2 regions of the Microbulbifer sp. ABF4_148 genome follow, and region 1 is predicted to be linked to the other one. Evidence: predicted binding sites of a transcription regulator. Region 1 holds the regulator's gene; the other holds the start of a gene.
The links. Region 1 encodes LexA, which represses DNA repair genes until DNA is damaged. Its sites were predicted from a motif close to ACTGTNTNTANANACAGT; they were not measured.
Positions count from the first base shown of each region.

Region 2: imuA (translesion DNA synthesis-associated protein ImuA) is a predicted target of LexA. The motif match lies at 3,806-3,823, and genes of this name have one in related genera.

Region 1 covers NZ_JBSWUI010000001.1:2,593,896-2,599,522, reverse strand. The annotation lists gene nagZ (beta-N-acetylhexosaminidase) at 1-842, opposite strand, end outside; gene ACXAD0_RS11415 (TetR/AcrR family transcriptional regulator) at 969-1,598, opposite strand; gene ACXAD0_RS11410 (LOG family protein) at 1,842-2,483, opposite strand; gene lexA (transcriptional repressor LexA) at 2,720-3,325, shown strand; gene ACXAD0_RS11400 (hypothetical protein) at 3,565-3,822, opposite strand; gene ACXAD0_RS11395 (DUF6586 family protein) at 3,888-4,370, opposite strand; gene topA (type I DNA topoisomerase) at 4,367-5,627, opposite strand, start outside.
Region 2 covers NZ_JBSWUI010000001.1:1,758,150-1,763,776, reverse strand. The annotation lists gene ACXAD0_RS07585 (alpha/beta hydrolase) at 1-492, opposite strand, end outside; gene ACXAD0_RS07580 (hypothetical protein) at 1,005-1,538, opposite strand; gene ACXAD0_RS07575 (hypothetical protein) at 1,582-1,767, opposite strand; gene ACXAD0_RS07570 (BaiN/RdsA family NAD(P)/FAD-dependent oxidoreductase) at 1,797-3,032, opposite strand; gene dcd (dCTP deaminase) at 3,084-3,653, opposite strand; gene imuA (translesion DNA synthesis-associated protein ImuA) at 3,908-4,639, shown strand; gene ACXAD0_RS07555 (Y-family DNA polymerase) at 4,658-5,627, shown strand, end outside.

The DNA of each region.
Region 1 (5,627 bases):
TTACACACAATCCCCATATCGCAGCCGGCATCCATCGCAGCGCGGATACGCGCGGCATAACCGCCGGCAGCACCCGCGCCCTCCATCGACAGGTCATCACTGAAGATCACCCCTTCAAACCCCAGGCGCCGGCGCAAGACTTCCTGCAACCAATAGGGCGAAAAGCCGACAGAGAGCTGATCGACCTTAACGAAGCGGATATGCGCCGGCATCACGGCATCCAACTCGCCCGCGCGAATGCACTCAATGAACGGCAACGCATCGGTTGCAAGCACAGTTTCCAGATCTCGCTCGTCTTCCGGGAGCTCTTCATGACTATCTTCCAGCACATGTCCGTGGCCGGGGAAGTGCTTGCCCGTCGTCGCCATGCCCGCTTCGTGCATTCCCTGGATAAACGGACGAACGATCTCTGCCAGAGCGGCAGGGTCGGAACAAAAACTACGATCGCCGACAATGCGGCAATGCTGGTCATCTGCATCCAGAACCGGAGCGAAACTGAAGTCCAGGCCGTGTGCAATCAGCTCCGAAGCGAGCAGCCAGCCGACATCCTGGAGCTGCTGATGTGACGCATTCCGGACGAGCCGCTGCATGGATGGAATGCGGGTGAATCCGTCTTCCTTGAAGCGTTGTACCCGCCCACCTTCCTGATCGACGGCGATGAGTATCTCGGAGCGCTCGGCACGGATCTCCGCGACCAGTTCGGCAAGCTGCTGCCGGCTTTCAAAGTTCCGTGCGAAAAAGATAAGGCCGCCAACAACGGGGTTCCTTAGTAGCTCCCTGTCTTCAGCGACCAGGCGCGTACCTTCTATGTCCACCATCAACGGACCGATATTCCCAGCCATAGCATCCTCTCAAAGTCTGGGTGACAACCACGGGCGCGGCCGACAAGCAGAAAGGGCAACCGCTTACCTTTCCTTTCGCTCACCCGCCCGACCTTTCTCTGCCGCGCGGAGCCTTGCGAGCATAGGTTATTTTGGCGCAGTCAGCATAGCGCCGGCGACTGGCACCATGCGGTCCAGAGTTTCCTCCAGGCTACTTTCGGCACCGAAATCCTCCCTGAGGATAGCGTCGATGGCGTCAAAGCTCGACAAACTGAAGATTGTCGCGCCGAGCATGAAATATAGGCGCCAGTAGAACGTGACCGGATCCACTCCGGGCAACGCCTGGGCAAGCAGCCCCGCGAACCGGCGGTAAGTATTGCCGTATTGACTGACGATAAATTTGCGCAGATGCCCCTGATACTGGGTATAGGCAAGTCCTAACAATCGCATAAAGCGCTGTGGATCCCGGCCCTCCTTAATCAGGCTCGCCAGACCACCGCTGTAAAGACTCTGAAGCAGCCCCTCTACTTCGATGTGTCCGGCCTGCTCCGCGCGGCGATTGAGCTCCTCTTCGAGACGGGCGGTAAACGGGGTAAGAAAACGCTCAAAGACTGCCTGAATGAGCTCCTTCTTGGACCCAAAATGGTAATTCACTGCCGCCAGGTTCACACCAGCCGTACTGGTGATCGTCCGCAAAGAGGTTTCGGTAAATCCGCGCTCAGCGAAAAGCACCTCGGCAGCGTCGAGGATTCTGCTGACGGTATCTGTCTGGGCCATGAGAATTCAAACCAACAATTAAAACGCTCGTTTTGATTCCGGAGGTTAGCATAATTCCCCTGACTGGCATCCTGTAGATTTGTGCGCCGCCACACCGCTTTTGGGATGCCCGACCTACCTATAGCCCCGTATTAGCGTAATTTTTACACAAAATTAACAATTAACAGATGATTTTCACTAGCCCGGTGACAACTTTTGAAAAACGAGTCACTTTCGTAATTGAATGATGAAGCCCGTCCGTGCTCACATCTCACACGTCTGCATGTATTCAATGATGATGTCAGCCGCCTCATCCACGGTGTCGACCAACTGAAACAGCTCCAAATCTGAAGAGTCGATGCACGCGCGTTCAAGCACCGTATCTATCAGCCAGCGATGCAGGCCCGACCAGTACTTCTTGTCTACGAGCACAATGGGAAACTTCTGCACTTTTTTGGTTTGCACGAGAGTCAGTGCCTCGAACAGCTCGTCCAATGTGCCGTAGCCCCCGGGCAGACCCACAAAGCCCACCGCATGTTTGACGAACATAAACTTGCGAACAAAAAAGTAACGAAAGTTCAGGCTGATGTCCTGATAGGGATTTGGTACCTGCTCAAAAGGGAGTTCGATATTCAGACCGATGGAAATCCCCTCATGCGGAAACGCCCCGCGATTGCAGGCCTCCATCAGACCCGGCCCTCCCCCGGTCATGACGGGAATACCTTTCGACGCCAGCAGCTCACCGAGACGCATGCCCTGCTGGTACTCGGGACTCCCCTGTGGAAATCTTGCACTTCCAAACACTGTCACCGCGCACTTCAATGCAATCAGGCGCTCTATTCCATCCACCAGTTCGGACTGAATCCGCAGTACGCGCCAGGCTTCCGGCATTTTTGCATCAAGCATTACGATCGTCCCTGTATCCGCTAAAAATGGGGTTCTGGTGCGCCGTGAGACTCCACTTGTCATAAAAGTAGCAGCATTTCACCCGCGGCAGGCAGGGATTGCACCGCAACGGTTTCTGTATATAATCACAGCACCTGTATAAAAATACAGACCACTATCGAGCGTCTGACGCTCTGCATTTTGATGTCACCGATGCAGTTTGCGCAGATACGCCCAAGGGACGACGGGAAACGATTATGACCAATCTCACCGCGCGACAGGCTCAAGTACTTGAACTGATCAAAAGCCACATGGATGAAACGGGCTACCCACCCACCCGAGCCGAAATTGCGCAGCAATTAGGTTTTCGCTCTCCCAATGCCGCGGAAGAGCATCTAAAGGCACTCGCTCGAAAAGGTGCGATTGAAATGGTCGCCGGCGCCTCGCGCGGGATTCGAATCCCCGACCACCAACCAGGCCTGCCGATTATCGGACGTGTTGCAGCGGGCAACCCAATCCTCGCGGAATCCAATATTGAAGACTATTGCGATCTCCCCTCAGATTTCTTTCACCCACCCGCGGATTATCTCCTGCGAGTGCACGGTATGAGTATGCGCGACGCCGGGATCCTTGATGGGGATTTGCTCGCGGTCCAGCGTACCGATCAGGCGCGTAACGGACAGATTGTCGTAGCCCGAATTGAAGACGAAGTCACAGTGAAGCGGTTCAGGCGCAAAGGCAATCAAGCCACGGTGCAGCTGCTTCCCGAAAATGACGAATTCGATATTATCCAGGTCGATATGCGGGACAAGCTATTTGCCATTGAAGGGCTCGCGGTGGGCGTCATCCGACAGACTCCCTGAGCATCCCCGCCTGGGGCCTCAGGGCCCCATCTATCTCCACCCCAAGCGCCTCGCGTCATTATTGGCTACCCGTCGGAATTGCGTCTGGCGGAAGTCAGAACCACAGCCTGAACATTGCGCATCGCTATCGGCGCGCATTAGTCAGAAACGAAAAGAAAAATGGGACGAGAGAAGTCGAACCACCAAGGCCTTGGTGCGGAAGCTATAGTGCCACCCAGCCCTGGTTTATTGCGGGGGGATTAGTGAATGGTGTGCGAGATCGGCTCAGGCTCTTCCTCGTCGAAAAACTCTGCAGACACACTGTCTAAATTTTGCACAGCATCAATTCCGGCTTCGAGCATGGCCCTGGCCACGGCAATTTTGTGCTCACGAAGAAAATCGGCGCTCATCTCGGAAAAGTGGATACGTACGAGCGGCTCTTCACCCTGTGCACCCGCCCGGCGCAGAGCGACATCACCGTTCGCCAGCTCAATGATTTCAAAAGTCTCGGAGGACATGCACTTCTCCCTCAGCGTCAATTTTCCCGCAGTGTACCACAGCAGGAGTCATCGCGCTTAAGAAGCTACCACTCCTGGGACTGTGCGCGATGGCGGGTAACCAGCTCGTTCAATGCACTACGCCACTCTCTAAGCACCCCGGCATTGAGTTCAGGCGCAGGCCTGGAAGACACCGCAATGATATCCCCACCGGCTTCAGCCGCCGCCGAATCCCCTCCCTGAAACTGCCAGAGCGATTGCCAAACGGCATTGAGCTGACTCAGCCAACTGTCGGGCTCGGATAGCAGCAACCGCATTTCCTGTGCTTCAGCGCTATAGGTGCCGCGCCTCTCAGCAGCACTCGCAAGCGCTTCTGGCGTTTGCGGCTCTTCACCCAGCTGCAATTGAAACGCCGTCTCCGCGAGAAAGGACTGCACCCCCCGCCACAGGTGGAGCACCACCGCCTCCTGTAAGGCCTCCGCTTGCAGGCGGGGCCCAGCTTCAAGATCCAGCAGAAGCTGGGCTTTCCTCAGGGCAGCGGCAACACTACCGGTATACGGATTGCTCACTTGGATTTGGACGCGGCTTTTTTAGGTGCCGCTTTCTTTTTCGGTGCCGCTTTCTTGGCAGCCGGCTTTGCCTTGCTGGCCGCTTTACCCGTCACCTCACTCTGCCACTTGCCATCTCGATAGAAAGCCCGCCATCCGGTGGCCTTGCCCTCTTCTTCTGACTGAACGTACTGCTCCTGCGTTTTGCGGCTAAATCGAATCACCGTATCGCGACCCTGATCATCCTCTGCGGGCGCAGAAAACAGGAAGCTGTACTTCGGATCAATCTCCGACTTGTGCGGCAAAATTTCTTTCACCAGCGGTGCTCGCGTCTCGCGATTTTTCGGAAACTGGCTGGCAGCAAGGAAAAGCCCGGAGGCCCCATCCCGCAGGATGTAATGGTCATCTACCTTCTGGCATGCCAGTTCAGGCATCGGCACAGGGTCCATTTTGGGCGGTGCGGGCTGACCGTTCTTCAGAAGCTTGCGCGTGTTCTTACAGGACTCATTGGTACAGCCGAAGTATTTACCAAAGCGGCCGGACTTCAGCTGCATGTCGCTGCCGCACTTGTCACATTCAATGACAGGGCCGTCATAGCCCTTGATTTTGAAGGTACCCTGCTCCACCTCATACCCGCTGCAATCCGGGTTATTGCCGCAAATATGGAGCTTGCGCTGCTCATCGACCAGATAGCTGTCCATCGCGGTACCGCATTTCGGACAACGGCGCTTGTCCCGAAGCTGGCGGGTTTCCGCGTCTTCATCCTGGTCTGCATCGATAGCCTCGTCTCCGGAGACGAGGTTCATCGTATTGGTGCAGCGCTCTTTGGGCGGCAAACCGTATCCGGAGCAACCGAGAAATACGCCGGTCGAACCTGTACGAATTTGCATATGGCGACCGCACTTGCTGCATTCGATATCGGTATCGGTGGGAGAATTGCGGCGCATTCCTCCCTCTGCGGACTGTGCCGTTTCGAGTCGGCCAGAGAAATCTTTATAGAATGCATCGAGAAGATCCTTCCAGCCTCGATCGCCATCAGCGACCTCGTCCAGAGACTCTTCCAGGCTCGCGGTGAAGCCATAATCCATCAGGTCAGTGAAACTCTCGCTGAGACGATCGGTCACGATATCGCCCATCTTCTCTGCGTAAAAACGCCGGTTCTCGAGGCGGACATAGCCCCGATCCTGAATCGTCGAAATAATCGACGCATAAGTGGATGGACGCCCGATACCGCGCTTTTCCAGCTCTTTCACCAGTGCAGCCTCGCTAAATCGCGCA
Region 2 (5,627 bases), 840 kb from region 1:
ATCCGGGTATGCCGCGAGCAGGACAAGGCCGGCAATACCATCAGAAGGCGCTCGGTTATTGTCTACCCACAAGGCCGCGACAGTGCCGCCCAGCGAGTGCCCGGCCACAACCCAGTCGACCACTTCACTACGCCAGTGATTCTTTGCATAGGTTCCATAGTGGGTACCGAGAAAGCCAAAGTTAAACGGTGGGGTAACGACGGCCGCGTAGTAGCCCTGGTCAGCAAAGTGCCGGGCGATTGGCGCATAGGCACGGGGATCCTGGAAAGCGCCGGGATAGACAATCACGCCGCGGTTGGAAACCGGTGCGACCGGCTCAAAACCGAAAAACAGGGAAACGCCGACAAAATTGCGTTTCTGGAAGACCGAGACTGAGGGCGATGACGTCATTGCCGCGTCCACTTCCGACTGGGCATCAGCGACGGCTGACTGATGCATAAACAACGCGACGATCGCGAATACAGAACCTCTGATCAATTGGGTCGATATCACAATGTTCTCCTAAAGAGTGCAGATTATTTTTATGGGTGCTAAGGCAAACCATTGCTCCTCTCGACAGAGAAAAGTGAACCACTCCATGGTCTGCGGGCGCTGCTAAAACAACAGGTACTACAAACAACATAAAGACATATTGACATAACGGCATATCTACATATCAATATATCTTTCTTATACGTTTACGCAGGCCCGCCGCGCAAGAGGGGAAACCAAGCCGAAGCGTTTCAGTGGCGGTTTTTTCTACTGGAAACAGGAAACCTGTGACTTACTGCCGCAACCGACGCCAGGAATGGCGGGAAAAAACACGAAAAAGAAAAGGGTAAGAAAAGAAAAAGAGAAAGAGAAAGAGAAGAGAAGCGAAGAAAGGCCATTCGACCTGATCGCCCGCTTCCCACGGGAACCATTCTGGAGCCCCGATTGAAAGGCTCTCCGGTACACACGCATTCCGTGCCCATCTCGCGGACCTGGTGATGGCTAACGCGAGCCCGCCCGGGCAGCGCACGGCTTTACTGCATAAATACGTCCGAGTTTACGTTCAGCTGCATGATCTTGAGCGCTTCGGACTCCAGATTGAGCCCCATCAGGATGACCGCTTCACCATGCTCATAGGTGGCTTTGATCTTGTAGTTACAGCGCTCTACCGGCGTTTTGCTTTGCATGGCATTGATACACCCGGCCTGCTCAACACTATCCAGTGAGGTGAACGCACCGAGCTTATTGAAATAGCGGAACAGATTACGAGATTGCGCCTCGTCGACGCCCTCAAGCCACAGCTTGCTCAAATCAGATTTGGCCGTGTCATAGTCCCAGGGGGATTGAGACTGGAGAAACCCGGAGATAAAGGGCTCTGCAACATCGACAAACTTCTCGGAAGTATTGGACGTTTTCACCAGCGCCCAGATCACCAGTGCGAGCAACAGCGCAAACAGGACACCGAATCCGATCAGGACTTTTTTCAGTACATTCCACAGACGACCGGATGTCGGCCCGTCACTATCCGCAAGGTTTGCCGCTGCCGGCTGGTAAGGATTGGTATCCATAAACGTCGAACTCTCGTTATTTTTTAGTGCCTGACTGCCGGGCTCAGACCAACTTGGTTTTTGTTTTCCCGCAACGTTGGCAGCGATACTCCGTGACCAACTTGCCCTGCTTCACGTCAAATTTACGCTCGGTCACCACTTCCCACTTGTGAAAGCCATCCCTGCACAGGCTACTGCCCTTGTGCTTCTGCCAGGCGGTCTTGCGCTTGAATGGAATGACGTCTCCCATAATCTACTCTCGTTCAGCCCGCAGGTTGATTACACTACCTCACCAGCCGCATTGGCCGAGGACCAGGCCCATTGAAAGTTAAACCCGCCCAGCCAGCCAGTGACGTCCAATACCTCACCAATAAAATATAACCCCGGCTGGGTGGTACTTTCCATGGTGCGTGAGGAAATCGCGTTGGTGTCCACACCGCCCAGCGTGACTTCCGCAGTTCTATACCCCTCGGTGCCGGAGGGCACCAGCTCCCAGTGCTGCAACTGCCTGCCAATCTCTGCGAGCTCACCCTGGGCATAGTGCTTGAGTGCACGGCTCTCGATGGGCTTCCCCTTATCCGGGCTGCCGGCACCCGGGTGGTTCAGGAAAAACTGCACCAGCTTCTTTGTCCACAGGTCAGCCAGCACCGTATGCAGATAAGCATCCGGACGCTGGTGTCGCTGCGTGTCGAGCCATTCCGGCAGATCCATGTCGGGCGCGAGATCAAAAGTCACCGACCTGCCCTCTTCCCAGTGAGCCGATACTTGTAATACCGCCGGCCCGGAAAGCCCCTTGTGGGTAAACAACATCTGCTCACGGAAGCTGCCATTTCCACTGCTGGCATGCACCGCCAGTGAACTCCCCGGCAGGGACTCCTGCTTCTCCAGTGCACGACGCGACAGGGTAAACGGCACCAGCGCCGCGCGGGTCGGCACCACCGCGATGCCAAACTGTCGGGCAATGTCGTAGCCAAATCCGGTCGCCCCCATGGTGGGAATCGACAGGCCACCGGTTGCCACCACCAGCGAGGCACAGCGCACCTCACCCAAACTGGTCGTTACCCGGTAACCCTCTTCCCCGGCGACAACGGACTCGATATGGCAACGCGTACGGACCTGGGCACGGGCACTGCGGCACTCCGCCAGCAACAGGTCGACGATATCCTTGGATTTGTTATCGCAGAACAGCTGCCCGAGGGTTTTCTCGTGGTAGGGAATTCCGTGCTTTTCCACCAGCGCGATAAAGTCCCACTGGGTGTAACGCGCCAGCGCCGATTTACAGAAGTGCGGGTTCTGGCTGTAGAAGTTTTCCGGTGAGGTGTACAGGTTGGTGAAGTTACAGCGCCCACCACCGGACATCAGGATCTTTTTGCCCACTTTGTTGGCGTGGTCGACAACCAACACCCGACGCCCGCGCTGCCCCGCGATCGCCGCGCACATCAAACCCGCCGCACCGGCGCCAATGATCAGAACATCGACGTGTTCGGGCAGGGCTGGCTGGGAGACATCTTTCATAGGGGAGGGAGCGTTGGCCGGGCAGCCTTTAGTCTAGCCCGGCCGGACGGGTCAGGCGCGCGGCAGGGTAACGCCGCGCTGGCCCTGGTACTTGCCGCCGCGATCCGCATAGGAAACGTCGCAAACCTCATCGGACTCAAAGAACAGCATCTGCGCCACACCCTCGTGGGCGTAGATCTTCGCCGGCAGGTTGGTGGTATTGGAGAATTCCAGGGTGACGTGCCCTTCCCACTCGGGTTCCAGCGGTGTCACATTCACAATAATGCCGCAACGCGCGTAGGTGGATTTGCCCAAGCAGATGGTCAACACGGAACGCGGAATACGGAAGTACTCCACGGTGCGCGCCAGCGCAAAGGAATTGGGCGGGATGACGCAGGAGTCGCCCTCGACATCAACAAAGCTGTTCTCGTCAAAGGTCTTGGGGTCAACGGTGGCGGAGTGCACGTTGGTGAAGATCTTGAACTCACCGGCACAGCGCACATCGTAGCCGTAACTGGAGGTGCCGTAAGAAATCAGGCGATCGCCGTTGCCATTGCGGCGCACCTGGCCCGGCTCAAACGGCTCGATCATGCCGTGCTGCTCGGCCATGCGGCGAATCCACTTATCGGACTTGATACTCACTTTGCCCCCTCCCGGTACGCTGGTCTCGGGCCCCAAAACAGGCCCTGTAAAGGAGGCGAATCATAGCGGGTTTGGCCTGTTCAAAAAAGTGCCAATCTCTACCAGGCAGTCTTGCACACCCTGTACAGGTACTGTATAAATCGACAGTAATTGCTGTACAGATATACAGTCACTCCCGCAGAAGTCGCCCAAACACGGACGCAATACGGGGGTAAATAGGTGGCCAAGCGCGCCCCCAAGGGAGACCAGAAATCGTGAACAACGCCGAAAACCTCATAGAAAACAATCAGTTAAAACTGCAGGGCGAGCGCACACAACAGGATACCCAGCAGCCCCCACAGCTGAATCAGCTCCTCGCCCGCGCCGATATCTGGCAGGCCGCCAATGAGCACCGTCGCCAGCGCAGCGGTATCTCCACGGGTCATACCGCACTCGACGCCCTGCTGACCGGACACGGCTGGCCGCGCGGCGCCACCACTGAGCTACTCGCGGACCAGACCGGTATTGGCGAAATATCCCTGCTGCTGCCCACCCTGGCAGAGCTCACCCGCAACGAACAAATGGTCATTCTGGTCAATCCGCCACATATTCCCTATGCGCCCGCCCTGGCAGCAGCAGGCATCAAGCTCGAGAAACTGCTGATCCTGCATCCCCACGGCCCGCGGGATAGCCTCTGGGCCATAGAGCAATCCCTGCAGTCCGGCTGTTGCGGTGCCCTGCTCAGCTGGCAGGGCCGCCAGGCACCCGCCGATAAAGATCTCCGTCGCCTGCAAGTTGCAGCGCGGGAGGGCGATTGCCTGCACTTCCAGTTTCGCCCCCAGTCCAGCGCCAACAGCCCTTCCCCTGCCAGCCTGCGTCTGCAGCTGTGCGGTAGCGGTGACCAGCTGGCACTGAAACTGCTCAAGCAGCTCGGCGGCCGTTCCGGCCAGCAGTTGAACCTGGCCCGCGCCCCGGAGTTGTGCCGGCGCGATCAGCCACTGCATTAATCCCCTGCGGAGGCGCTCATGCTCTGGCTTTGTATCCAATTACCACAGCTGCCGCTTCAGGCCCTGACCCGCGCACAGCGTGAACAAAACACGGCTCAGGCGCAGGCAGTGGTTGAGCAGCAACAGATCATCGGCAGCAACCCTGCCGCCCGCGAGCGCGGCGTCGACACGGGCCTCACCATCGCCACCGCCTGTACGCTCTGTGCCGACCTGCAGATACTCGAGAGAGATACAGAGCGGGAAAACCAGTTATTGCAGGAGCTGGCCCAGTGGGGCTACAGCTTTACCCCGGTTGTTTCCCCCCGTGCGGCAGCCCCTCTGGAGGGCAGCAAACACGGCGACGATGGTCAATATGCCTGCCTGTTTCTCGAGCTGAGCGGCTGCCTCAAGGCCAGCGGTGGTTTGCACCCCATGCTGCAGCAGCTGCACACCGAGCTGCGTGAAATGCGCATCTCGCATTTTATGGGCCTGGGCCACAGCCCTAGCGCCGCGCGCCTGCTCAGCCAACTGCCCGAGCATCGCCAGTGGCTGGCAGAGGCCAAGGTGCCGCCTACGCCACAACAGTGGAAACAGTGGATCAGTTTCGCACCCAGCAAACTCCTCGACTGCAATCACAAGACCGTGGCCAAACTTTATGCCAGTGGTATCAAGCGGGTCAGCCAGTTACTGGCCATCCCCCTGTCGGAGGTCGGCAGCCGCTTTGGCCGCACGTTTGTGGATTACCTGGCACGCCTCAATGGCACCCGCCATGACCCGGTGCCCAGCTACCAGCCGCCACCGGAATTCCACAGCGAGCTGTTTTTCCCCAGCCCAATGGATAACAGTGAGCAGCTACTTTTCCCCGCCGGCCGACTGGTGCGTGAATTGTGCCAGCAGCTACAACGGCGCCAGCTGTATACCCAGCAGTTACGCTGGAAGCTGGACTTCGGCCAGCAGGGCTGCAAAGTCATTGGGGTGGAAATTTCGCGACCACAACTCGATCCGCAGC